2 regions of the Terrabacter sp. NPDC080008 genome follow, and region 2 is predicted to be linked to the other one. Evidence: predicted binding sites of a transcription regulator. Region 2 holds the regulator's gene; the other holds the start of a gene.
What was found. The regulator LexA, encoded in region 2, represses DNA repair genes until DNA is damaged. The targets are predictions, from matches to a motif close to TCGAACANNTGTTCGA.
Positions count from the first base shown of each region.

Region 1: a site for LexA is predicted at 2,256-2,271, ahead of AB0316_RS07580 (DUF6504 family protein). Genes of this name have one in related genera too.

Region 1 covers NZ_JBFBLC010000002.1:345,518-349,534, reverse strand. The annotation lists gene dnaE (DNA polymerase III subunit alpha) at 1-1,116, opposite strand, end outside; gene AB0316_RS07585 (SAV_6107 family HEPN domain-containing protein) at 1,124-1,615, opposite strand; gene AB0316_RS07580 (DUF6504 family protein) at 1,649-2,074, opposite strand; gene AB0316_RS07575 (DUF4126 domain-containing protein) at 2,596-3,327, shown strand; gene AB0316_RS07570 (GNAT family protein) at 3,431-4,017, shown strand, end outside.
Region 2 covers NZ_JBFBLC010000006.1:260,228-278,750, forward strand. The annotation lists gene AB0316_RS17405 (ComEC/Rec2 family competence protein) at 1-45, shown strand, start outside; gene AB0316_RS17410 (cupin domain-containing protein) at 104-655, opposite strand; gene AB0316_RS17415 (DUF1295 domain-containing protein) at 689-1,573, opposite strand; gene AB0316_RS17420 (cyclopropane-fatty-acyl-phospholipid synthase family protein) at 1,578-2,906, opposite strand; gene AB0316_RS17425 (gamma-glutamyltransferase) at 2,989-4,512, opposite strand; gene AB0316_RS17430 (peroxidase-related enzyme) at 4,509-5,090, opposite strand; gene AB0316_RS17435 (LysR family transcriptional regulator) at 5,180-6,127, opposite strand; gene AB0316_RS17440 (Sir2 family NAD-dependent protein deacetylase) at 6,210-7,163, shown strand; gene AB0316_RS17445 (hypothetical protein) at 7,192-8,091, opposite strand; gene lexA (transcriptional repressor LexA) at 8,120-8,845, opposite strand; gene AB0316_RS17455 (LysM peptidoglycan-binding domain-containing protein) at 9,087-9,554, shown strand; gene AB0316_RS17460 (GAF domain-containing sensor histidine kinase) at 9,684-11,018, opposite strand; gene nrdR (transcriptional regulator NrdR) at 11,515-12,021, shown strand; gene AB0316_RS17470 (vitamin B12-dependent ribonucleotide reductase) at 12,151-15,081, shown strand; gene AB0316_RS17475 (MFS transporter) at 15,292-16,683, shown strand; gene AB0316_RS17480 (MarR family transcriptional regulator) at 16,746-17,195, shown strand; gene AB0316_RS17485 (NAD-dependent malic enzyme) at 17,792-18,523, shown strand, end outside.

The sequences.
Region 1 (4,017 bases), on a different contig from region 2:
CGACAGGTGCCCGGCGGTGGTGACCCGGTCGAGGTGCCGGGCGTCGAGGGCGACGAGCCGGCGCGCCGCGTCGAGCACGTCGACGATGGCGGCGTCCTGGGGGTCGGTGTGCCGCACCGCGGCCGTGATGACGCTCGGCACCCCGACCTCCCGCGCGAGCGCGAGCATGCGCGCGGCCTGTCCGAGGCTGCCGGGCTGGTGCTCCGGTCCGCCGTGGCACACCACCTCGACGACGACGGCGCCACGCGGCAGCAGCGCGACCCAGCGCTCGAGCGCCGCACGGGCCCGGTCGCGCCGCTTGGCGAGGACGGCGCGGCCCACGTCCGAGTCGGGCCCGAGCAGGACGACGAGGCGAGAGGGTGCCGAGCCCGCGGGCGACCCCGCCGCCGTGCGACGGGCCGAGCCGAGGGCGGACTGAGGTGCGCGCACGGACTCGGGTCCGGATAGGGGGTTGGGCGGCGCAGATCCGGGCGTCGGCTCAGGGCGGGTGCGTGCGTGCTCGGCGACGAGCCCGGCGGTGGTGACCGGGTTGCCGCGCTCACCGCGCAGGTGGGTCGCGGTGACGAGCCGGCAGAGCGCCCCCCAGCCCTCGCCCGGCGCGAGGCCGGTGCCGCTGCCCCGCGCCAGCACGGTGATCCGGGGCAGCCGTGGGTCGACGAGCGCACCACCGCGGACCGGTGTGCGCACGGGGCGGGGACGTTCGGGCCGGTCGGGCCCGAGGGCGAGGTCGACGCCGAGGATCGGGGCGACGTCGTGCTCCATGCACGCGCGCACGAACTTGACTGCGCCGTAGAGCCCGTCGCGGTCGGTCAGGGCGAGGGCCGGCTGCCCGAACGCGGCGGCCCGCTCGACGAGCTCGCGCGGCTTGGCGGTGCCGTAGCGCATCGAGTAGCCCGAGGCGACGTGCAGGTGCACGAAGCTCTCGCCGCCGGCGCCACCCGGGCCCTGGGCGGCGCTCCTTCCCGTGGTCGGGGCCGGGTTCGTCACCGTGTTCGTCACTGTGGTCGGGGCTGCGTTCGGGGTCGTGTCCACGGTCGAGTTCATGGTCGAGTTCATGGTCGAGTTCATGGTCGTGTTCATGGGCGTGGTGCTGACGGGCGGGCTGGTGGTGGGCATGCCGGTCTCACGCCCCGCTCGCCCGGCTCCTCGAGACGGGCGTGATCGACTGCGGCAGGGGGACGGTCAGCGGGATGCCGAGCAGGTCCTGAACGATCTCGAGGAACATCTCGGCCTGGCGCAGCAGGTCGTCGGACTCACGCGCACTGATGAGCTCACCGCGGTCGATGGCCGACCGGTGGGCCGAGCACGCCGCGAAGAAGGCGGCCCACTCCCCCAGCTCGGGCGCGACACCCGGGAGGAGCTGCCAGACGCTGCGCGGACGGGCACGCGGTGTGGGGGCGGTCCGGGCCGCCACCAGGGCTGCAGCCGCGCGGAGCGCCCCGAGATGGGCGCCGCGGTAGCGCTCGGAGGCGTCACTGGTGTGGCAGGCGGACTCGAGCGTCGTGCGAGCTCGCGCGAGCAGGTCGAGCACGGCCACCGAGATGGGCGGCTGCGAGACGGACGGGCGCGAGACGTACGGACCCGAGACGGGGGTGTGCGAGTGGGCGGCGGTCACGGTGGCCTTCTCTCCTCTGGACGGTGCAGCTGGTCAGTCGGCGACGCGCACGAGCGACCACCGGTCGCCCCGCGGGGACTCGTCGTGCGCGAGGTCGTAGACCCCTGGTGCGAACGACCACCCCGGGCTCGCCTCCACGCGCCAGACGTGCTGCTCCCTCGCTGCGGCGACGAGCGTCTCGCCGGGACGCACCTGCTCCTCGTCGGCCTCGAGCGCGTCATGCCACCAGGCGCGACGCTCGCGCCACTGGCCGAGCACCTGGCGCACGACATAGAGCCGGCCACGCCAGATGAACGCCTCCGGTGGCGGGCCGGCGACCCCGCCCTCGAAGGGCTCCGCCCCTCCCGAGGCGGCCGAACCGCCCGGCGCAACCGCACCGGCCGAGCCGGCGGGCTGGGCCACCCTGCACCGCTGACGCTCCTGCAGCCTCACCTGCACGGAGTCACTGAACCTACGCACCACGACACGTCTCCCTCGGACACGTCGAGGCCGGACATCACGACCCAGGCCACCCGCGCCCCACACGGGCGGCCCGACACCAACCGACGACTGAAACTGACAACCTGACTGGACCTGCCCGAGACCTCGGCCTCGGCTCGAACCAGTCCCGACGCCACTCGGCACGGGCCGAGCAAGGCGTTCGAACACTTGTTCGATGTTCAAAGCGTAACCCCTGCCGCCGACAGCCTGTCAAGGCAGTCCCGCCGGGTGCCCCGACCCTTTTGCGCAGCACCTCCCGCCGGCTCGGGCCACCCCACGTGAGTAGTGGTGCTCAGGCCCCCTGTCGGCGCCGACCGGCAGAGTGGGCCTCGCGGGTCCGGTCCGCGAACGGAGGGGTGCAGGGGTCCCGTCCGCCCGCGGACCGGGCCCGTTCTCCGTGCCTGCACGTCCCTCGAGCAGTGCACCGACACGCGGACCTTGGCACACTGGCGACAGCAGCACCGGCGCACCGACGGCGGCGCGCGACCCGAAGGAGTGCCGTGGGCGCCGAGCTCATCCCCCTCGCCTTCACCACCGGGTGGGGCAGCGGCATCAACGCGTATGCCGTCGTGCTCGTCCTCGGGCTCGCCGACCGGGTCTTCGGCATCAGCCAGATCCCGGACGCCCTCGCGCGGACCGACGTGCTCGTCGGCGCCGCGATCCTCTTCCTCGTGGAGATGCTCGCCGACAAGATCCCCTACGTGGACTCCGTCTGGGACTCGGTCCACACCGTCGTCCGACCGGCCGTCGGCGCGACCATCGGCTACCTCATCGGCCACGAGACGGCGAGCCTCGACGCTGCCATCGGCGCTGCCACCGGTGGCGTCACCGCACTCGTCTCGCACACCATCAAGGCCGGGCTCCGCGCTGCCGTGAACACCTCCCCCGAGCCGGCGAGCAACGTCGTCGTCAGCACCGCCGAGGACGTCACCGTCACCGGTGTCACTGCCCTCGCCATCGCCCACCCCTGGTGGGCGGCCTCCATCGCTCTCGTGCTCCTTGCAGCCGGAGCCTTCCTCGTCTACAAGGTGGCCGGCCGCATCCGTCGCTACAAGCGGCGCTACGACGCCTGGGGCGAGCGCGTCGGCATCACGGCCCCGAGCGGTCGGCAAGGACGCGGACCTGCCGGATCTGCTGATCCACGCCGTCCTCCGTCCCGCGGTGGTCCGCCGCGTCGCCGGAGGGCGCGAACCGACGGCGGACCCGAAGCGCCCTTCGACCAGGAGGCATGAGGCTCCCCACCGCCTCGTTCCCCACCGTCCCGTTCCCCACCGTCGCAGGCGGGCGGCCGCAAACCGGTTGTGCACGTGGACGAGCGCCGACGACGATGCCAGCGTGACTCCCAGCCCGACTCCCACGCCGTGGCCGCTCCGGGTCGGTCCGCTGCTCCTGCGCGAGGCCGGCGCCACCGACGTCGAGCAGCTGCTGACCTTCCGCAACGACCCCGCCGTCAACCGGTGGATGCTGCGGACGAGCGTCGACCCCGAGGCGTTCCGCACCGAGTGGCTGGCCGTGCCCGAGAGCCCCACCGACTTCTCGTGCGTGGCCGAGCTCGACGGGTCCGTCGTCGCGATGGGCTTCCTCGACGTCGTCGACGGCATGGGCCAACCGGGGATGCCCACCGGCACCGAGGGCGTCATCGGCTACATCGTCGACCCCCGGTTCGCGGGCCGGGGCGTGGCGACGAACCTCGCTCGGGGCCTGCTGGCCGGCGCCTTCGGCCGCCTCGGACTGCGGCGGGTGACGGCCGGGTGCAACGCCGACAACCTCGCGTCGGCACGGGTCCTGGAGAAGGCGGGGATGCGCCGCGAGCGCCACGGCATCGAGGACTCCTGGCATGCCGAGCTCGGCTGGGTGGACGGCTACGAGTACGCGATGCTGGCCCGGGAGTGGCGGCACTGGCGAGCAGGGCAGGACGAGGA
Region 2 (18,523 bases):
GCCGTCGTGGCCGACAATGGCGACGTCCGGGCGGTCTCCAGGTGAGCGGCGAGCGTGTCGCTGGACGGTTGCCCGGCTCGCGCCTTGGGAGATGGCCCTGCCGTCAGGCGGGGTTGGCCGGTTCGGACGGGTCCACCGGAGCGTCCTCGGGCCCGGCCGGCGCGCGCCGTACCACGTCGTCGTCCCCGCCCTGTGGGCCGTCGCCATCAGGCACCTCGTCCTCGTGGCCGCTGCCGTCAGCGGCGAGCTGGAAGTCGGAGAAGTCGAAGCCGGGCGAGACGAGACAGCTGACCAGGGCGTCGGTGGCGACGGGCACGGTCCGCTGCCACACGCGCGCCGGCACGACGGCCTGGGCCACCTCGCCGCCCGACAGGTCGGGCCCGAGCCTCACCTGTGTCGTCTCGCCGGGGGCCGGACCGTCGCCGCCGAGCTCGAGCGTGACGGAGCCGTGGTGGGCGAGCCACACCTCGTCGGAGGACACCCGGTGCCACGCGGACGACTCACCGGCCGGCAGGAGGAAGAGGACGAGGGTGGCCGTCGCACGCTGCCGCCCGTCCGGGAGCGTGACCGTCTCGGGTGCCACCCACGTCTGGCGATACCACCCGCCCTCGGGATGGGGCTGCAGGTCCAGCAGGTCGGCGAGAGCGGGGCGCATGCGCCCATCATCGCCGACGTGCTCGAAGCCTTTTCAGCCGCGCACGTGGCGGTCGGCCGGCTTCGGCGGCCACGGGAAGAACCCGCTCGTGCGCCGCACGTAGTCGGCGTAGGCGGGGCGGCGGTCGCCGATGTCCTTCTCGAGCAGCTTCTTGCCGGTGCCCGCATAGAGGTTCCACACCATGGCCGCGGGGGAGAGCACCGTCAGCACACCCGGCCAGGCGCTGGCGGCGACGAGGAAGAGACCGGTCCAGACGCACGCGTCGCCGAAGTAGTTCGGGTGCCGCGTGTACCTCCACAGCCCGGTGTCGAGCACTTGGCCCCGGTTGGATTCGTCACTCCGAAATCGCGCGAGCTGCAGGTCGCCGACCGCCTCGAAGAAGAGCCCGACGGCCCATACCGCGACACCGACCCACAGCACCCACGCCAGGCCGCCGTCGACGAACATCGCGACCTGCACAGGCAGCGACACGAACCACATGATCAGACCCTGCGGCAGGTAGATGTGCAGCAGCGCGTACCGGTCCGGGCCGCCGTCGGCGCGGGCGAGCATCGCCTCGTATCGCGGATCCTCGCCCTTGCCGCGGGACCGGCTCCAGATGTGCGTGGCCAGCCGCAGCCCCCACAGCGCCGTCAGCACGAGCGCGAGCCACCGGCGCAGCCCGTCGCCGTGTCCCGCGCTCGTGACGACCGCGACGACGGCAATCGCGACGAAGCCCAGTCCCCACGTCACGTCGATGACGGCATGCCGACCGGCGCGGAGCGCCACGACGAAGGTAACGGCGAGGACGACCACCACGGTGACGGCGGTCAGCCCCAGCGTGCGGCCGAAGCCGCCACCGTCGAACCCCGCTCCGGTCTGCGCGGTCTCGACCGCGGCAGCCGCGGCGAGGTGCGCGGGAAGGGACACGGAGGTCACGCAGTCACCAGGCCCGTAAGGCCGGCATACCGCTGCGGCCGTCGGCCGTCGGCTTGACGGCGAGGATCTGGTCGACGCCCATACGGCCCTCCTCGAACGCGAGGGCGCCCCCGACGAGGTAGAGCCGCCAGACCCGGCCCACCTCCTCGCCGACCATGGCGACGACCTTGTCCCAGTTGGCCTCGAAGGTGTCGTACCAGGCGCCGACCGTCCACACGTAGTGCTCGCGCATCGCGTGGACGTCGCGCACCTCGAGGCCTGCCTGCTCGATGAGGTCCACGGTCTCGCCGACGGGGCGCATATGCATGTCGGGCGCGATGAACGCCTCGATGAACGGGCCGCCGCCCGGCCGGGTCGTGCGCGACATCTGCTGGATCAGAGCCCGGCCGCCGGGCCGCAGGAGGCGGTGGATCTGGCCGGTGAACGTCGGGTAGTTCCGCTTGCCGACGTGCTCGCCCATCTCGATCGAGGAGATGGTGTCGAAGGGCCCGTCCGGCACCTCGCGGTAGTCCTGCAGGCGGATCTCGACCCGCCCCTCGAGGCCGCGTTCGCGGATCCGCTCGTCGATGAACGCCTTCTGCTCGCTGGAGATCGTGACGCCGACGACCTGGGCACCGTAGTGCTCGGCCGCGTGCAGCGACAGCGACCCCCAGCCGCAGCCGATGTCGAGGTGCCGGCCGCCGGGCTCGATGCCGAGCTTGCGGCAGACGAGGTCGAGCTTGTCGCGCTGCGCGTCCTCGACGGTGTAACCGGCCTCGCGGCTCGTCCAGTAGCCGCAGGAGTAGGCCATGTGCGGGTCGAGGATCAGCGAGTAGAAGTCGTTGGAGAGGTTGTAGTGGTGCTCGATGGCGCTGCGGTCGCGGCGCTTGGAGTGCAGCCGCCCGCGCAGCCGCGCCTGGGAGGCCGGCGGCTCGGGCGGGAGCCCGACGACCCCGAGGTCGAGGGCCGTCCGTATGCCGTCCGCAGCAGCCCCTGCGAGCGTTCGCGCCGAGGGGCGTCCTCCGCTCAGGCCACGGGCGCTGGCCCACACGCGGCGGAACCCGTCGAGCAGGTCGCCCTCGACGTCGAGCTCGCTGGTGACGTAGGCCTGGGCCAGGCCGAGCTCGCCGGGGTGCCGAACGAGACGGCGCAGGGCGTCCGGGTCCCGCAGCACCACGGTCGGCGCCTCCGCCGGCCCGGCGACGGACCCGTCCCAGGCCTTGAGCCGCACCGGCAGCCGGCCACCGAACAGGGGCTCCACAACCGCCGCGAGCCGGGGGGCGATGCCGGAGGGTGAGGACGTGATGGTGGGGGCGGCGGCGGGTGCCTCGGGGCGCTCGTCGGTCAGGGTCATCTCGGTGGCCTCTCGTTCGGGGTCGACTCGGGATGGTTCGGTGCCCGACTCGTTTCGGATGGGTGCACCGCGAGAGTGCCCTTCAGGGAGATACCCCGACAGCTGCCTCCCTCCGTCGGTCGCCGGCCGCGACCAGCCCGTCGTGTCCCAGCACGGCCGCCCCCACGCCGCCGAAGTACATGTGCGGACCCGGATAGGCATGGGAGGCAAGGCCGCTCGCCTCGACGGCCGCGGCGATCTCCTCCGACGGCTCGTGCTCGATCCGCGGGGTGCCGTCGTCGAGGAAGTGCACGTGCAGGCGGGGTGCGTCGATGGAGTGCTGCAGGTCCTCGCCGCGCAGCAGGCCCCTGCCGAGCACCTGCATCAGCGCCGTCGTGATCCGGTCGGCCCCGGGAGACCCGACCGCGAGAGCCCCGCCGGTCGCGCTGCGGCCGGTCGTCGGCGCCATGTTGGAGGCCAGCCGGGTGCCGGGTGGCACCGCGTGCAGCCCGAGCCGGTTGAGCTCCGGCTCGCCGAGGGCATTGTTGAGCAGGATGCCCGTCCCGGGGATCACCATGCCGGCGCCGTAGCCGGCGGACATCGTGATGGCACAGGCGTTCCCGTGCTCGTCGACGGCCGACACGTGCGCGGTCGAAGCCGAGGTGGGAAGCCCCGCCAGGCCGTGGCGCTCGACCGCCTCGAGCAGGGCGTGGCCGTCGGCGTCGAGGTCCGTGGAGCGGTCGTGGACCGAGAGGCGGTAGGCGAGCACCGTCCGCTGGATGTCGATGACCTCGGCCCAGGTCCAGTGCTCGTGGCGGGCCAGCTGCCCGAGCATCGCCGCGAGCATGGGGCCGCCGACCGACGGAGGCGGGTTGAGGGCCACCTGGAAGGAGCCCAGCGTCCGCAGGACTGGCGTGCGCACCACCGCTTCGTATGCCGTGAGGTCGGCTTGGGTGACGAGGCCGCCGTGCGCGGCCATGCACTCCGCGAGGACCCGGCCCACCGCCCCGGTGGTGAACAGTGAGGCGCCTTGTGCGGCAAGCAGATCGAGGATGTCGGCGAGGTCCGGGTTGAGGGCCGTCTCGCCGGGTTCGAGCGGGCCGCCGTCGGCGCCGGTGACGAGCGCGTGGGCCTCGGGATCCTCGCCGAAGAGGGAGTCGCGCACGAGCCCGAGGTAGAGGGCGGCGGAGGCGCCCGTGCGGTAGCCCTCTCTGCAGGCACGGGCGGCGGGCTCCACGAGCCGGCCCCAGGGAAGGCTGCCGAAGCGGTCCCTGGCGAGCGAGAGTGCCTGCACCGCACCGGAGTTGGCGACGGAGCCGTGGCCGGCGCCGATGGTGATGCCGCCGCCGTAGTCGGTGCTGACCTGGCGCACGCCCCGGCCGAACGCGGCCGGGTCGAGACCGCGTCCGGGCATCTCGACGTTGCCGTCGACGACGACCGGGTCGCCACCGGCGGGCCAGATGCTGACGAAGGCGCCGCCCATGAGGCTGACGATCCCCGGCTCGGTGCTCATCGCGGTGACCGCGGCGGCCACCGCGGCGTCCACGGCGTTGCCGCCCTCGGCAGCGGCTTCGAGCCCGGCGGCCAGGGCGCTGGGCCCGGGGGCAGCGACGGCGACGCGAGTCACGAGTCGGCTCTGCCGCTCGCGTGGTACTCGGCGTTGGGCACGAAGCCGAGGGCCGTCGAGACCCGGTTGGTGAGGTTGAACATGCCGACCACCTGGACGAGCTCGAGCACCTGGTGGTCGTCGAGCCCGACGGCGCGCAGCGGTTGAAGGTCGGCCTCGGTGACCTCGGCCGGGTGCAGCGTGAGCTTCTCGGCGTAGGAGGCCATCGCATACTCCCGCTCGGGCAGTCCCGCCTGGCGCCAGTTGGAGGCGACGAGGTCTGCCGTGACAGCCTCGCCGGTGTACTCACGGAGCGCGGCGCCGTGGCTGACCTCGCAGTACGTGCAGCGGTTGACGCTGCTGACCACGACGGCGAGCAGTTCGCGATCGGCGTTGCTCAGGTGTCCCTCCTTGTTGACGAGGAGGTTGAAGTAGCCCCACCAGGCGAGGAACTGCTCGCCGTTGAGGGCCTGTGCCCGGAAGACGTTGGGCACGAAGCCGAAGGCCTCCTGCGCCTTGTCCCACAGGCGGCTCACGCCCTCGGGGACGTCGTCGCGCCCGGGCACGGGCAGGTAGGAGATGCGGTCGCGGTCACCCATGGGCCCACCGTATGCCGGGTGGTGCCGGCGCGCTCGCGCGTGACGCGGCGGGTCGACCCCGCGACGTGGTCGAGCCGTCCGGCCCGGTGTCAGGCCGTGGCGCCGGCGAGCTCGGCGGGGGAAACCGTGGGGTCGGCGCCAGCCGCCTCGCAGAGGGCGTCGAGCGCTGCCGCCACAGCGGGCACGCGCTGGAGGTCGGGAGTGGTCACCGCGAGGATCTGGCGGCGCGAGGCGGGCGAGAGCGGCAGCATCGCCACCTGGTCGTGCTTGGCGGCGTTGAGGATCAGGTCGGGGACGAGGGCCACCCCCAGCCCGGCGGTGACGAGGCCGAGCTGCGCGACGTAGTCCTCCGTCTCGAAGGCGACGTTGGGGCGGAAGCCCGCCGTGTCGGCGAGGGACAGCAGGTGGCCGCGACAGCGGGGACAGCCGGCGATCCACTCCTCGCTCGCGAAGTCACCGAGGGTCGCGGCCTCGTCGTGGGCGTGCGGGTGGCCGCCGGGGACGACGAGGCGCACCTCGTCGTCCATGAGGCGCCGCGTGACCAGGAGCGACAGGTCCTCCTCGAGCTCGCCGAGCTCGGCGCCCTCGTAGGCGAAGGCGACGGCCACGTCGCAGTCGCCGTTGCGCAGCGCGGCCAGCGACTCGGGCGGCTCGGCCTCGGTGAAGGTGACGGTGATGTCGGGGTGGCGTGCCTTGAGGATTGCCAAGGTGCGCGGCACGAGCGTCGCCGACGAGCTCGGGAAGGCCTGAAGTCGGACCCGTCCGGCACGCAGCCCGGCGATAGCGGTGATCTCCTCCTCGGCGGCGTCGAGGGCCGCGAGCACGCCCACGGCGTGCCGGGCCAGCACCTGGCCGGCCTCGGTGAGGCGGACCTGGCGCCCGTAGCGCTCGACGAGGACGGTGCCGGTGCGCTGCTCGAGGCGGCGGACCATCTGCGAGATGGCCGGCTGGGTGAAGCCCAGGGCGTTGGCGGCGCTGGTGAAGCTTCCCTCGTCGGCAATGGCCTTCATGACCCGCAGGCCGGCAGCATCGATCATGCACAAAGCATAACGGACGATTATGGAAGTAGGGCGGTGCCGCGCTTTTCGACCCGGCCGGGGGCAGACGTAGGCTGACGACGTGCAGCAGCCGAACGGCATACCCCCGCAGTCGACCGCCGCGACGGGCACGACCCGGCTGTCCACGACCCGGACCCTCCCGCTCGAGACCCACGACCTCGGCACCTTCGAGGACCTCGTCGACCTCGTCAGTGGCGGCGGGGTCGTCGTGCTGTCGGGGGCCGGTCTCTCGACGGAGTCGGGCATCCCCGACTATCGCGGCCCGGACGGGACCCGGCGGGTCGAGCCCATGACGTACGGCGAGTTCGCTGGCTCCAGCGAGGCGCGGCGGCGGTACTGGGCGCGCAGCTACATCGGCTGGCAGCGGTTCAATGCGGCCGAACCCAACGAGGGCCACCGCGTCGTCACCGACCTGCAGCAGGGCGGCTACGTGGGACCGGTCATCACGCAGAACGTCGACGGCCTGCACCAGGCGGCCGGTGCCACCGACGTCGTCGAGCTGCACGGCTCGCTCGATCGCGCCGTGTGCCTCACCTGCGGGGAGTACACCTCGCGCATCGGGCTGCACGAGCGAATGACACAGGCGAACCCCGGGTTCATGGAGCGCTTCGCCGAGGCGGCCACGGCCGTGGGCTCGCAGTGGGGAGAGCAGGTGCGCCCCGACGGTGACATCGTCCTGGCCGACGCCCTCGTGGAGTCCTTCCACGCGCCCCGCTGCCTCGTGTGCGGCCGCGACACCGTCAAGCCGGACGTCGTCTTCTTCGGTGAGTCGGTGCCCAAGGCGCTCGTCGAGCGGTGCTTCAGCCTCGTCGAGGCCGCCGGTGCCGTGCTCGTGCTGGGATCGTCGCTCTCGGTGATGAGCGGCTACCGGTTCGTGCGCCGGGCGCACCAGAGGGACGTGCCCGTCGCGATCGTGACCCGCTCGGCGACCCGCGGCGACGGCGAGGCGACCCTGCGCCTGCACGCCCCGCTCGGCCCCACCCTCACCCGACTGCGCAACGGGCTGGGGCACTGAGGCGTGCGCCGGCCGATCCTCGCCCGGGTCACTCGGCGGTCGGGCCCGCGGCGCGCGCCTCGGGCCCGTGCGCATCGCGCAGGTCCCACAGCTCCTTGGTCTGCACGCCCCAGTACGTGCCGAACAAGGCGATGATGATCACCTCCGAGACGAGGACGAGGTGGTCGAGGCCGGCCACGCTCACGGCGGTGAGCACGGCGGTGCCCAGGGCCACGGCGAGGGCCACGGCGAGGGTGATGTAGATCCGCTTGTAGACGGAGCCGCGACCGTCGGCCCGGCCCTGGTGACGCTCGTCGACGCGCAGGGCACTGAGTACCATGACGGCGATCACGCCGGCGACCATGGTGGCGGCCGCGATCCCGTGGCTGAGGGCGATGAAGCGGTCGCGCAGGGCGAGGAAGAGGACCAGCTCACCGAGCACGACCGCACCGCAGGCGATGCTCACCACGACCGAGCGCACGGTGCGTCGGGCGCGCGCGGCCGCCCGGCCGGGACGCTGGAGCCAGGCGACGACACCAGCCGCGAGGACGGCGACGACGAGCAGCGACCAGATGTTGTTGCGCACGGCGGCGGCGATCTCGGGTGCCGTCTGGGTGTATGCGTTGGGCCCGCACCGCCCGTCGGGCTCGGTCGGGACCAGGGCCACGACGAAGGCCATCAGGCCCGAGAAGTTGAGCAGCACGTCCTCCTCCGCCGAGTGCCCCTTGTAGGCGATGAGGTTGGCGCCGAGGGCGCAGAGGGCCCCGACGAAGATGCCGCGGGCAGGGGTGTAGTAGTACGCGCTGATGGAACCCAGCCAGCAGGAGTGCCCGGTCTCCCACCACCACTGGTAGCCGACCGACAGCAGCAGCATGAGGAGCAGCCCGATCATCGCCCCCCGCAGGTAGCGGTAGGTGAGGACGACGTCGCGCGTGCGCTCGTGGGCCATCGGGCGGCCTGGTCCGCGTCGCAGCCGCTCAGATGCGGCGCAGCACCGCGGTGACCTTGCCGAGGATCGTGGCGTGGTCGCCGTCGATGGGGGAGAAGTCGGGGTTGTGCGGCATGAGCCACACGTGGCCGTCCTTGCGCTTGAACGTCTTGACGGTCGCCTCGTTGTCGAGCATCGCAGCGACGACGTCACCGTTGTCGGCGTGCTGCTGCTGGCGCACGACGACCCAGTCACCGTCGCAGATCGCGGCCTCGACCATGGAGTCGCCGGTGACCTTGAGGAGGAAGAGCTCGCCCTCGCCGACGAGCTGGCGCGGCAGCGGGAAGACGTCCTCGACGACCTGCTCCGCGGTGATGGGCACCCCGGCGGCGATCTGCCCGAGCACCGGCACGTACGAGGCCTGCGGTCGGGCATCGCCCGAGTCGGTCTCGGTGTCGTACTGGTCGCCGCCTGGGCGGGCCGGCTCGCCGGACCCCGCGCGGTAGCCGAGGTCCTCGGCCTTTGCGTCGGGGGAGACGACCTCGAGGGCGCGCGGACGGTTCGGGTCGCGGCGCAGGTAGCCCTTGGCCACGAGGGCGTTGAGCTGGTGGGAGACGCTCGAGGGACTGGCCAGGCCCACGGCGTCGCCGATCTCTCGCATGCTCGGCGGGTAGCCACGCCGGTCGACGGAGTTGCGGATGACCTCGAGCACGCGCCGCTGGCGGACGGTCAGGCCGTCCCCGTTCTCGCGGTCGGGGAGCTCGGTCACGCCCATGGTGTTCCCTTCGTCGGCTCTCGTTCAGACCGCGGCTGACTCCCCGGATGTCGCTGTGTCGGGACCAGTGTCAGTGGTGGCTGCTGAGGTGTCTGATGTGAGCACAGACTACGAGTTTCGAACACAGTTGCCAAACATGTGTTCGATGCGTGTCTCGACTTCGTCGCCGAGGCGTGCTAGAAATCGTACAGACGTTCTATCGAACACATGTTCGCCGGATCACGAGCAAGGGGAGGTCACCATGAGCGCCGTCGTCGTCGAGGACGTTCGTCAGGCCGGTGTCGAGCGGAAGGCCCGGCGTCACGTCGAGCAGGGTGTCGGGCGGGGTGTCGAGCGGCACCTCGTGCTCGTTCCAACCGGCCGGGATGCAGTCCTCGCCCGCCGTGCCGGTGGCCGTGCGGCCGACGCGGAGCGCGTCTGCGGCGCCGCACCCACGATGCGGCTGACGCGTTTCGGCCGCCTCGTGCGCACTGTGCTCGTCGCCGGCGTCATCGCCGTTCTCGGCGTCGGTCTCGCGGGCCAGCTCGCCTCGGCCAGTGGGGATGCCCGCACGATCACCGTGCACGCGGGCCAGACCCTGTCCGGCATCGCAGTTCGCGAGCTTCCCGAGCTGTCCGTCACCGACGGCGTCGTCGAGCTGCAGGTCGCCAACGGCCTGAGCACGTCACAGATCCACGCGGGGCAGCAGCTCGTCATCCCCGCCCACTGACGGGCGCACGCCCGTCCCCCAGATCGGCCGCGTTGGCTCCACCTCTGCGGCTGGCGACTGCGGCGCTTCGACCCCGCCGTGGCCGCCCCCGGACGCCGCATCCCCTGCAGGGGGTGCGGCGTTCCTGGATCAGGCCTCGTCGATGTCGTGACCGCTGGCGTGATTGCTCTTGGGAGGGTTGTCGTGGTCGGTGTCGTTGCTGGTGTACCTGTTGGGGTCGCCGTCGTGGTCCTCGCCGGGCAGCTCGAACCACACGTTCGTGCCCTGCCCCTCGACGCCGCTGATCCCGATCAGGCCGCCGTGGGCCTCGATGATCCGCCTGACGGTTGCGAGCCCGATGCCGCTGCCCTCGACGGAGCTCTTCGCGTCCGGTGCCCGGTGGAAGAGCCCGAACACCGTCTCGCGGTCCTGTTCGGCGATCCCGATGCCGTTGTCGCGGACCTGGATGCGCCAGGACCCGCCCCGGCGTTCGGCGCTCACGTCGACGACCGGCGCGGCGTCCGGGCGGGCGTACTTGACGGCGTTCGAGACGAGGTTGAGCAGGACCGAGTACAGCTGTTGCCGGTCCACGGACACGGTCGGCAACCGGCCCGCACTCACGGTCGCCCCTGCGCTGCCCAGCGTCGGCGCGAGGTCCTCGAGCACCGAGGCGAGCACGTCGCCGAGATCCGTCGGGCTGCGCTGCAGCTGAGCGCCCACCAGTGCATACGCGAGCATCTGGTCGATCATCCCGGCCATCCGGGTGGCGGCACGGTGCGCCGTCGTCACCAGGCGCTGGGCCCACTTGTCGTCCTTGACCGAGTCCTCCTGCCCGAGCAGCTCGGTGCTGGCCATGATGGCGGTCAGGGGCGTCCGCAGGTCGTGGCTCACCTGGCCGGTGAAGACGGACAGCGCCTCGTTCGACCGGTGCAGCTCCTGCTGGGTGCGGGTCAGCGCCTCGAGCGAGCTCTCCAGGCGCCTGGTGCGCAGCCGCAGCTCAAGCACGTCCACGACCCGCTCGGCCACCGTGCCCAGCGCCTGCTCCTGCTCTGCATCGAGCTGGCGCGGATGCGAGTCGAAGACGCAGAGGCGTCCGATCGCCACTCCGTCCGGGGTCACGAGCGGCGCCGAGGCGTAGAAGCGGACGTCCCCGAGCCGTCCGGTGACGAAGGGGTTGTGGCGGAAGCGCTCGTCCAGTCGTGCATCGGGCACGACGACCCGGGCGGTGTGCTCGAGCACGGCCGCGCACATCGAGTCCTCACGGGTGCAGATCGAGGCGTCGAACCCCAGTGTGGCCACCTGGTGCTGGTGGGTCGCGCTGATGAGGTTGATCGCGGCTCGGGGCGCTCGACACACCTGTGCGGCGATCTCCACGAGCGCCTGCAGCTCCTTCTGGGGCGCGTTGCCGAGCACGTCGTAGTCCCGCAGCGCTGCCTCTCGACGCTGCCAGGAGCCGGCCGGCGGGTGCTTTGTCCGGGTCGTCACGGAAGGAAGCCTCGGACATCAGCGCTGCAGGGGCAAGCACCGGGCAGGTGCGAGCGTGCGGCGCGAGACGGCATACGTCCTCGGCTGCTCCGCAGCGATGCCCGGAGGCCGCACATGGGGGAGTGGTGGGCGCCCGGGGCCCCCAGATGTAGGGGTGGCGCGCGCCCGACACGCCGTCCGGAAAGAGAGCTCCACGGCGTTTGTGCAGGTCAGCGGCGCGACACGCGGGCACTTCGGCGATCTGCTTGCGGTGCAGGTCACAGCGCGCCTACAGTTACCCCAACATCTAGTAGTTACACAGATGTAAGACGTCCACATGTAGTCCCCAACTCGATGGGGGTTACGCACAGGTCATCCCCAACGTCGTCCCCAGGTCGTCCCCAGGCGTCACCGGTTCCACGAACTCCGGTGCAGCCCATGGACACCTGTGGGGAATCGTGCCGGATGGGTGGGCGTTCCGCGAACGTCCGAGCTGGGGAGAGGGAGGTGGCCAGGCGTGCACTGCCCGTTCTGCCGCCACACCGACTCGCGGGTCATCGACTCGCGAACGACCGACGACGGGGCCTGCATCCGTCGCCGTCGTCAGTGTCCCCAGTGCAGCCGCCGCTTCACCACGCTCGAGACCTCGAGTCTCAACGTGATCAAGCGGTCGGGTGCCTCCGAGCCGTTCAGTCGGTCCAAGGTGCTCTCCGGCGTGCGCAAGGCATGCCAGGGACGGCCCGTCAGCGAGGACGACCTGGCCCTTCTCGCCCAGAAGGTCGAGGAGGCGATCCGGTCGCAGGGCAACGCCGAGATCGAGGCGCACGAGGTCGGCATGGCCGTCCTGGAGCCGCTCCGAGAGCTCGACGAGGTCGCCTACCTCAGGTTCGCCAGCGTCTACCAGGCGTGGGAGAGCCTCGAGGACTTCGAGGGAGCCATCGCGCTCCTGCGAGCCGAGCGTGCCGCCCTGGGGGAGGAGCCCGCAGCTCCCTCGCAGGTCGACGGGCTCGGCGCCCAGCGGTAACACCCTCCACCCAGCCTCAAACCCTCGGCGCCATCGGCGCTCCAACGCCCACCGGGGCGCCCGAGCACTGTCGGTGCTCCACGCAAGACTCATTCCCAGCAGCAGATTCGGTCAGGGAGGCCGCACGACATGACGGAGATCGGTAACCGCAGCTCACGCTCGAAGGCTGGCGCCAAGGGCGTCAAGATCGAGCGCATCTACACCACGCCCGGCGTCCACCCGTACGACGAGGTGACGTGGGAGAAGCGCGACGTCGTCCAGCAGAACTGGAAGACGGGGGAGACGATCTTCGAGCAGCGCGGCGTCGAGTTCCCCGACTTCTGGTCGGTCAACGCCAGCACGATCGTGACCACGAAGTACTTCCGTGGCGCCGTGGGCACGGCCGCCCGCGAGACCTCGCTCAAGCAGCTCATCGACCGCGTCGTGCTGACCTACGTCGCCGCCGGCAAGAGCAACGGCTACTTCGCCTCGCCCGAGGACGCCGAGATCTTCGAGCACGAGCTCACCCACGCCCTGCTGCACCAGGTCTTCTCGTTCAACTCGCCCGTGTGGTTCAACGTCGGGACCAAGAGCCCGCAGCAGGTCTCCGCCTGCTTCATCCTCTCCGTCGACGACTCGATGGACTCGATCCTCAACTGGTACAAGGAGGAGGGAAAGATCTTCCAGGGCGGCTCCGGCGCCGGCCTCAACCTCTCCCGCATCCGCTCCTCCAAGGAGCTGCTCTCCTCCGGCGGCACGGCCTCGGGTCCCGTCTCCTTCATGCGCGGCGCCGACGCGTCGGCCGGCACGATCAAGTCCGGTGGTGCCACCCGTCGCGCCGCCAAGATGGTCGTGCTCGACGTCGACCACCCCGACATCGAGGAGTTCGTCGAGACCAAGGCGCGCGAGGAGGACAAGATCCGTGCGCTGCGCGACGCCGGCTTCGACATGGACCTCGGCGGCAAGGACATCGTCTCCGTCCAGTACCAGAACGCCAACAACTCGGTCCGCGTCAACGACGAGTTCATGAAGGCGGTCGAGGACGGCACGAAGTTCGGCCTGCGCTCGCGGCTCGACGGCTCCGTCATCGAGGAGGTCGACGCCCGCGACCTCTTCAGCAAGATCGCCAAGGCCGCCTGGGAGTGCGCCGACCCCGGCATCCAGTACGACGACACGATCAACGCCTGGCACACCAACCCGGAGACGGGCCGCATCACGGCCTCCAACCCGTGCTCCGAGTACATGTCGCTCGACAACTCCTCGTGCAACCTCGCCTCGCTCAACCTGCTGAAGTTCCTGCGCGACGACGACACGTTCGACGCCGTCACCTTCCAGAAGGTCGTCGAGCTCGTCATCACGGCGATGGACATCTCCATCTGCTTCGCGGACTTCCCGACGGAGCCGATCGGCGAGACCACGCGCAACTACCGCCAGCTCGGCATCGGCTACGCCAACCTCGGCGCGCTGCTCATGGCCACCGGCCACGGCTACGACTCCGAGGGTGGCCGCTCGCTCGCTGCCGCCATCACCTCGCTGCTGACGGGCGCCGCCTACAAGCGCTCCGCCGAGATGGCCGGTGTCGTCGGCGCCTACGCCGGCTACGCCCGCAACGCCGAGGCACACAAGCGCGTCATGCGCAAGCACCAGGCGGCCAACGACAACATCAAGACCCTCGACGCGATGGACTCCGACGTCCACAAGCTCGCGACGAAGGCGTGGGACGACGTCGTCAAGCTCGGTGAGAAGCACGGCTACCGCAACGCCCAGGCGTCGGTGCTGGCCCCCACCGGCACCATCGGCTTCATGATGGACTGCGACACGACCGGCATCGAGCCTGACTTCTCGCTCGTGAAGTTCAAGAAGCTCGTCGGCGGCGGCTCGATGCAGATCGTCAACCTCACGATCCCGCGGGCCCTGAAGAAGCTCGGCTACCAGCAGGAGTCGATCGAGGCCATCGTCGAGTACATCGCCGACAAGGGCCACGTCGTCGACGCGCCCGGCCTCAAGCCCGAGCACTACGAGGTCTTCGACACCGCGATGGGCCAGCGCGCCATCTCCCCGATGGGCCACGTGCGCATGATGGCCGCGACCCAGCCGTTCCTCTCCGGCGCCATCTCCAAGACGGTCAACCTGCCCGAGACGGCCACGGTCGAGGAGATCGAGGACGTCTACATGCAGGGCTGGAAGCTCGGCATCAAGGCCCTGGCGGTCTACCGCGACAACTGCAAGGTGGGCCAGCCCCTGTCCGACGGTGGCTCGACTGCCAAGGACAACAAGGCCGCCGCGGACGCTGCTGCCGCAGAGGTCAAGGTCGAGAAGGTCATCGAGTACCGCCCGGTGCGTCGCCGCCTGCCCAAGCGCCGCTCGTCCCAGACGACGTCGTTCGCCGTCGGTGGCGCCGAGGGCTACCTCACGGCCGGCACCTACGACGACCAGCAGCTCGGCGAGATCTTCCTCAAGTTCGGCAAGCAGGGCTCGACGCTCGCCGGCGTGATGGACGCCTTCTCGATCGCCGTGTCCATCGGCCTGCAGTACGGCGTGCCGCTCGAGACGTTCGTGGAGAAGTTCACGAACCTGCGCTTCGAGCCCGCCGGCCTGACCGACGACCCCGACGTCCGCATGGCGCAGTCGATCATGGACTACGTCTTCCGGCGCCTGGCTCTGGACTACCTCGACTTCGACACCCGTTCGTTCATGGGCATCCACACGGCTGCCGAGCGGGCCCGCCAGGTCGAGACCGGCTCCTACGAGGCCGTCGAGTCCGACGAGTCGGACGAGGACCTCGAGGAGGAGCTCGAGTCGCTGCAGCAGTCGGCCCCCGTGTCGAAGAAGGCTGAGCCCAAGGCCGACGAGACGTCCAAGACCGAGGTCCAGGGCGCTGCGGCCGAGGTCAAGTCGGGCGCCGGTGCCGCCTCGGTCCGTGAGGCCTCGGGTGACGTGCACAGCTCGGCCGAGCTGCTCGAGAAGTTCGGCGGCATCACGGCCGACGCGCCGATCTGCATGACCTGCGGCACCAAGATGCGTCCCGCCGGCTCCTGCTACGTCTGCGAGGGTTGCGGCAGTACCAGCGGCTGCAGCTGATCGCATCGGTGGCGGATGGCACGAGCGAGGCAGCGAGTGACATCCAACCGGCCAGCAGTCTTCCGGGCGACGCACTCGGGATGACCTGGCGCCGGTGATGAGGGCCCGACCCCACGAGGGGGTCGGGCCCTCGTCGTGTGCCCCGCTGCGATGGACCTAAGATGTTCTGTCAGAGAACAACCCTGCATCCCCGGTCTTTGGAAAGGCGTCATGCTGCTGGAACCGTCACGGCCCCGGGCCGTGCGTGAGCACCGGATGGCCGGCTGGTTCGCCGTCGGCACGGTGTGCTTCGGCGCCTTCATGGGCCAGCTCGACGCGAGCATCGTCACCTTGACCTTCCCGGCGCTGCAGACCGAGTTCCACGCACCGCTGGCCGCGGTCGAGTGGGTGTCCCTGTCGTACTTGCTGGCCCTGGTGGGTCTCGTGGCAGCGGCCGGGCGAGTGGCCGACGCCGCAGGCCGCAAGCTCGTCTACCTCGGAGGATTCGCCGTCTTCACGGCGGCTTCGGCCGCCTGCGCCCTGTCCCCGAGCCTCGGGTGGCTCATCGGCTTTCGCGTCGTGCAGGCTGTCGGTGCCGCGATGCTCCAGGCCAACAGCGTCGCCCTGGTGGTGACGAGCGTCCCTCGCGCCAAGATGCGCGCAGCGCTCGGCGTCCAGGCTGCGGCGCAGGCACTCGGCCTGGCGCTGGGCCCCGCCCTCGGCGGGCTCCTCGTCGCCTCGGTGGGCTGGCGGTGGGTCTTCTGGGTCAACGTGCCCGTCGGCATCGTCGCCATGGTCGCCGGCCGATACATGCTGCCGCGCACTCGGCAGCGCACAGGGCTCGGACGCTTCGACTGGCCGGGTCTCCTCCTGCTCGCGGGCGCAACCACGGTGTTCCTGGTGGGGCTGTCCGGCTTCTCGGGACTTCCGCTGCCAGCCTGGGCAGCTGCGGCGCTGGTCCTCGTCTCGGTCGCGTTACTTCTCGTTTTCGTGCTGCGCGAGCGTCGCGCCGCCAACCCGCTCGTGGACCTCGAGGCGCTACGGCCCCGAGCCGTCTCGGTCGGTCTGCTCGGGGCGCTGTGCGCCTACCTGGTGCTCTTCGGGCCTCTCGCCCTCTTCCCCCAGGTCCTCGGCGCCCACGGGTCGGGCGGCTTGGTCCTCACGGCCCTGCCTGCCGGGTTCGCCGTCGCGGCCGTCCTGGCGGAGCCCGTGCTCCCGCCACGCTGGAGCGCGCGTCGGCGCGGACTCATCGGGGGCGGGCTCTGCCTCGTGGCGCTGTCGGCGCTCGTCGCCCTCCCCACCCGGCCAGGATGGGCGGCGGGGTGGCTCCTCGCGCTCGGCCTGGGGTTGGGCCTGTTCATCCCGGCCAACAACTCGGCCATCATGGCCGCCTTTTCGCCCAGCACTGCCGGAAGCGGAGGCGGCCTCGTCAACATGGCCCGCAGCCTCGGCACGGCACTCGGTGTCGCGGTGGTGACCCTGTCGCTGCACCTGGCCGACACGAACGGCCTTGGCTCCGGATCCCAGTCGGGGGCACGGCCCGCCCTTCTCGCTCTTCTCGCCTTCGCCGCTGCGACGACGGCCACGGCAGGAGCCGCTCGCCGTTTCACGGAGCCACGGTGACCGGGGCCGCGGCCACCGGAGAAAGCGCCGAGCTTCACGAGCCGCCACGGACGGAGCTGGTGGTGGCCGACCTCGTCGCGCGTCTGCGCCGGGCGATGCGCCGGGCGGCGCGGGCGAGCGCCCCCGCCAACGCGCTGTCGGTGGCCCAGCTCGAGCTCCTGTCGTGTGTCGCCGAGAATCCCGGCATCCGCCCGAGCCGGCTGGCACGGGTGCTGCAGCTGGCCCCCAACTCCGTCACCACTCTCGTCAACGGGCTCGAGCGCGGGCACCTGCTCACGCGCGCGGGCGGCGGAGCGGACCGGCGCGCGGTGGCCCTCTCGTTGACGACGGCCGGGGAGGAAGCCGTACGCCGGTGGCAGGCGACGAATGCGGCGATCCTCGGTGACGCGCTGGGGCACCTGGACCCGGGACACCGAGACCTCCTGCAAGCGGCGATGCCCGCGCTGGACGCGCTCGTGCGAGCCATCGACGCCCGTGCCGACGTGTCGTCTCCGGGCCGCTCGCCGCGTTGATCCGGGGACGATCGGCGGGGATCGCTGGCGCGCTGATCAGCGAGACAGGCCGGGTGCACATCGCGAACGCGTGGGTATGAAGAGCGTGGTCGGTTCGCGCTCCACGGCATCGAGAGAACCGGGAGCACCGCACCGGCCGCACGCCCACTATCGACGGAGACTCACCGTGATCGTCCTCGCACTCGCCACCCCTCTGCTCGGCTTCGCGCTGCTCCTGTCCATGCAGCGCCTGGAGGAGCGCCTCATGTCGGCTCCGGCGCGCGTCTCCGGAGACTCCACCGACTGAATCCCCCCGTCAGGCCACCACGCTCGCAATGGCGAAGTAGTCCGCCGGCATGGGCGTGTGCAGCCGCCAGGTGATCCGTTCCCTGCCGGCGGATGTCGAGCACGCGGCGCAGGTCCTCTCAGACGGCGTGCTAGCGGCCTAGCGCTGTCAGTCCCACTCGAACGAGCCGAATCCGCCTCCGTCCGGCAAGACCAAGAAGGCCGGCAGCTTGCCGGGTCGGCAGCCGCGGGCACGGATGCCGAGCCGGCCGTGCGCATCCCGGGTGCAGACTGGTCGGGACGGGCACTGCCGCTCCGAGAGAGGACGGGCCATGGCGACCCCGAGTCCTGGTTACTCCATCACCGTCCGCGTCGAGGTGCCTGCGTCGGCCAACGCCACCGCCGCGCTCACCACCGCCGTCGCCTCGGCGGGCGGCGCCCTGACGGCACTGGACGTCGCTGAGAGCCGGACGGACCGGCTCGTCGTCGACGTCACCTGCGACACTAGGGACGAGGCGCACGGAGAGGCCATCACGGCTGCGATCTCCGGGGTGCCCGGCGCGGTCGTCCGCAAGGTCAGCGACCGGACGTTCCTGCTCCATCTCGGCGGCAAGATCGAGGTCAAGCCGAAGGTGCCGCTCAAGCACCGTGACGACCTCTCGCGGGCCTACACGCCGGGGGTGGCCCGGGTGTGCCGTGCCATCGCCGAGCACCCCGAGGACGCGCGGCGCCTGACGATCAAGCGCAACACGGTCGCCGTCGTCACCGACGGGTCGGCGGTGCTGGGGCTGGGCAACATCGGGCCCCTCGCAGCCCTGCCGGTCATGGAGGGCAAGGCAGCGCTGTTCAAGCAGTTCGGGGGAGTGGATGCCTGGCCCGTCTGCCTCGACACCCAGGACGCGGACGCGATCGTCGAGATCGTGCGTGCCGTCGCCCCCGTCTACGGCGGCATCAACCTCGAGGACATCTCCGCGCCGAGGTGCTTCGAGATCGAGGCGCGCCTGCGCGAGCTGCTCGACATCCCGGTCTTCCACGACGACCAGCACGGCACGGCCATCGTCGTC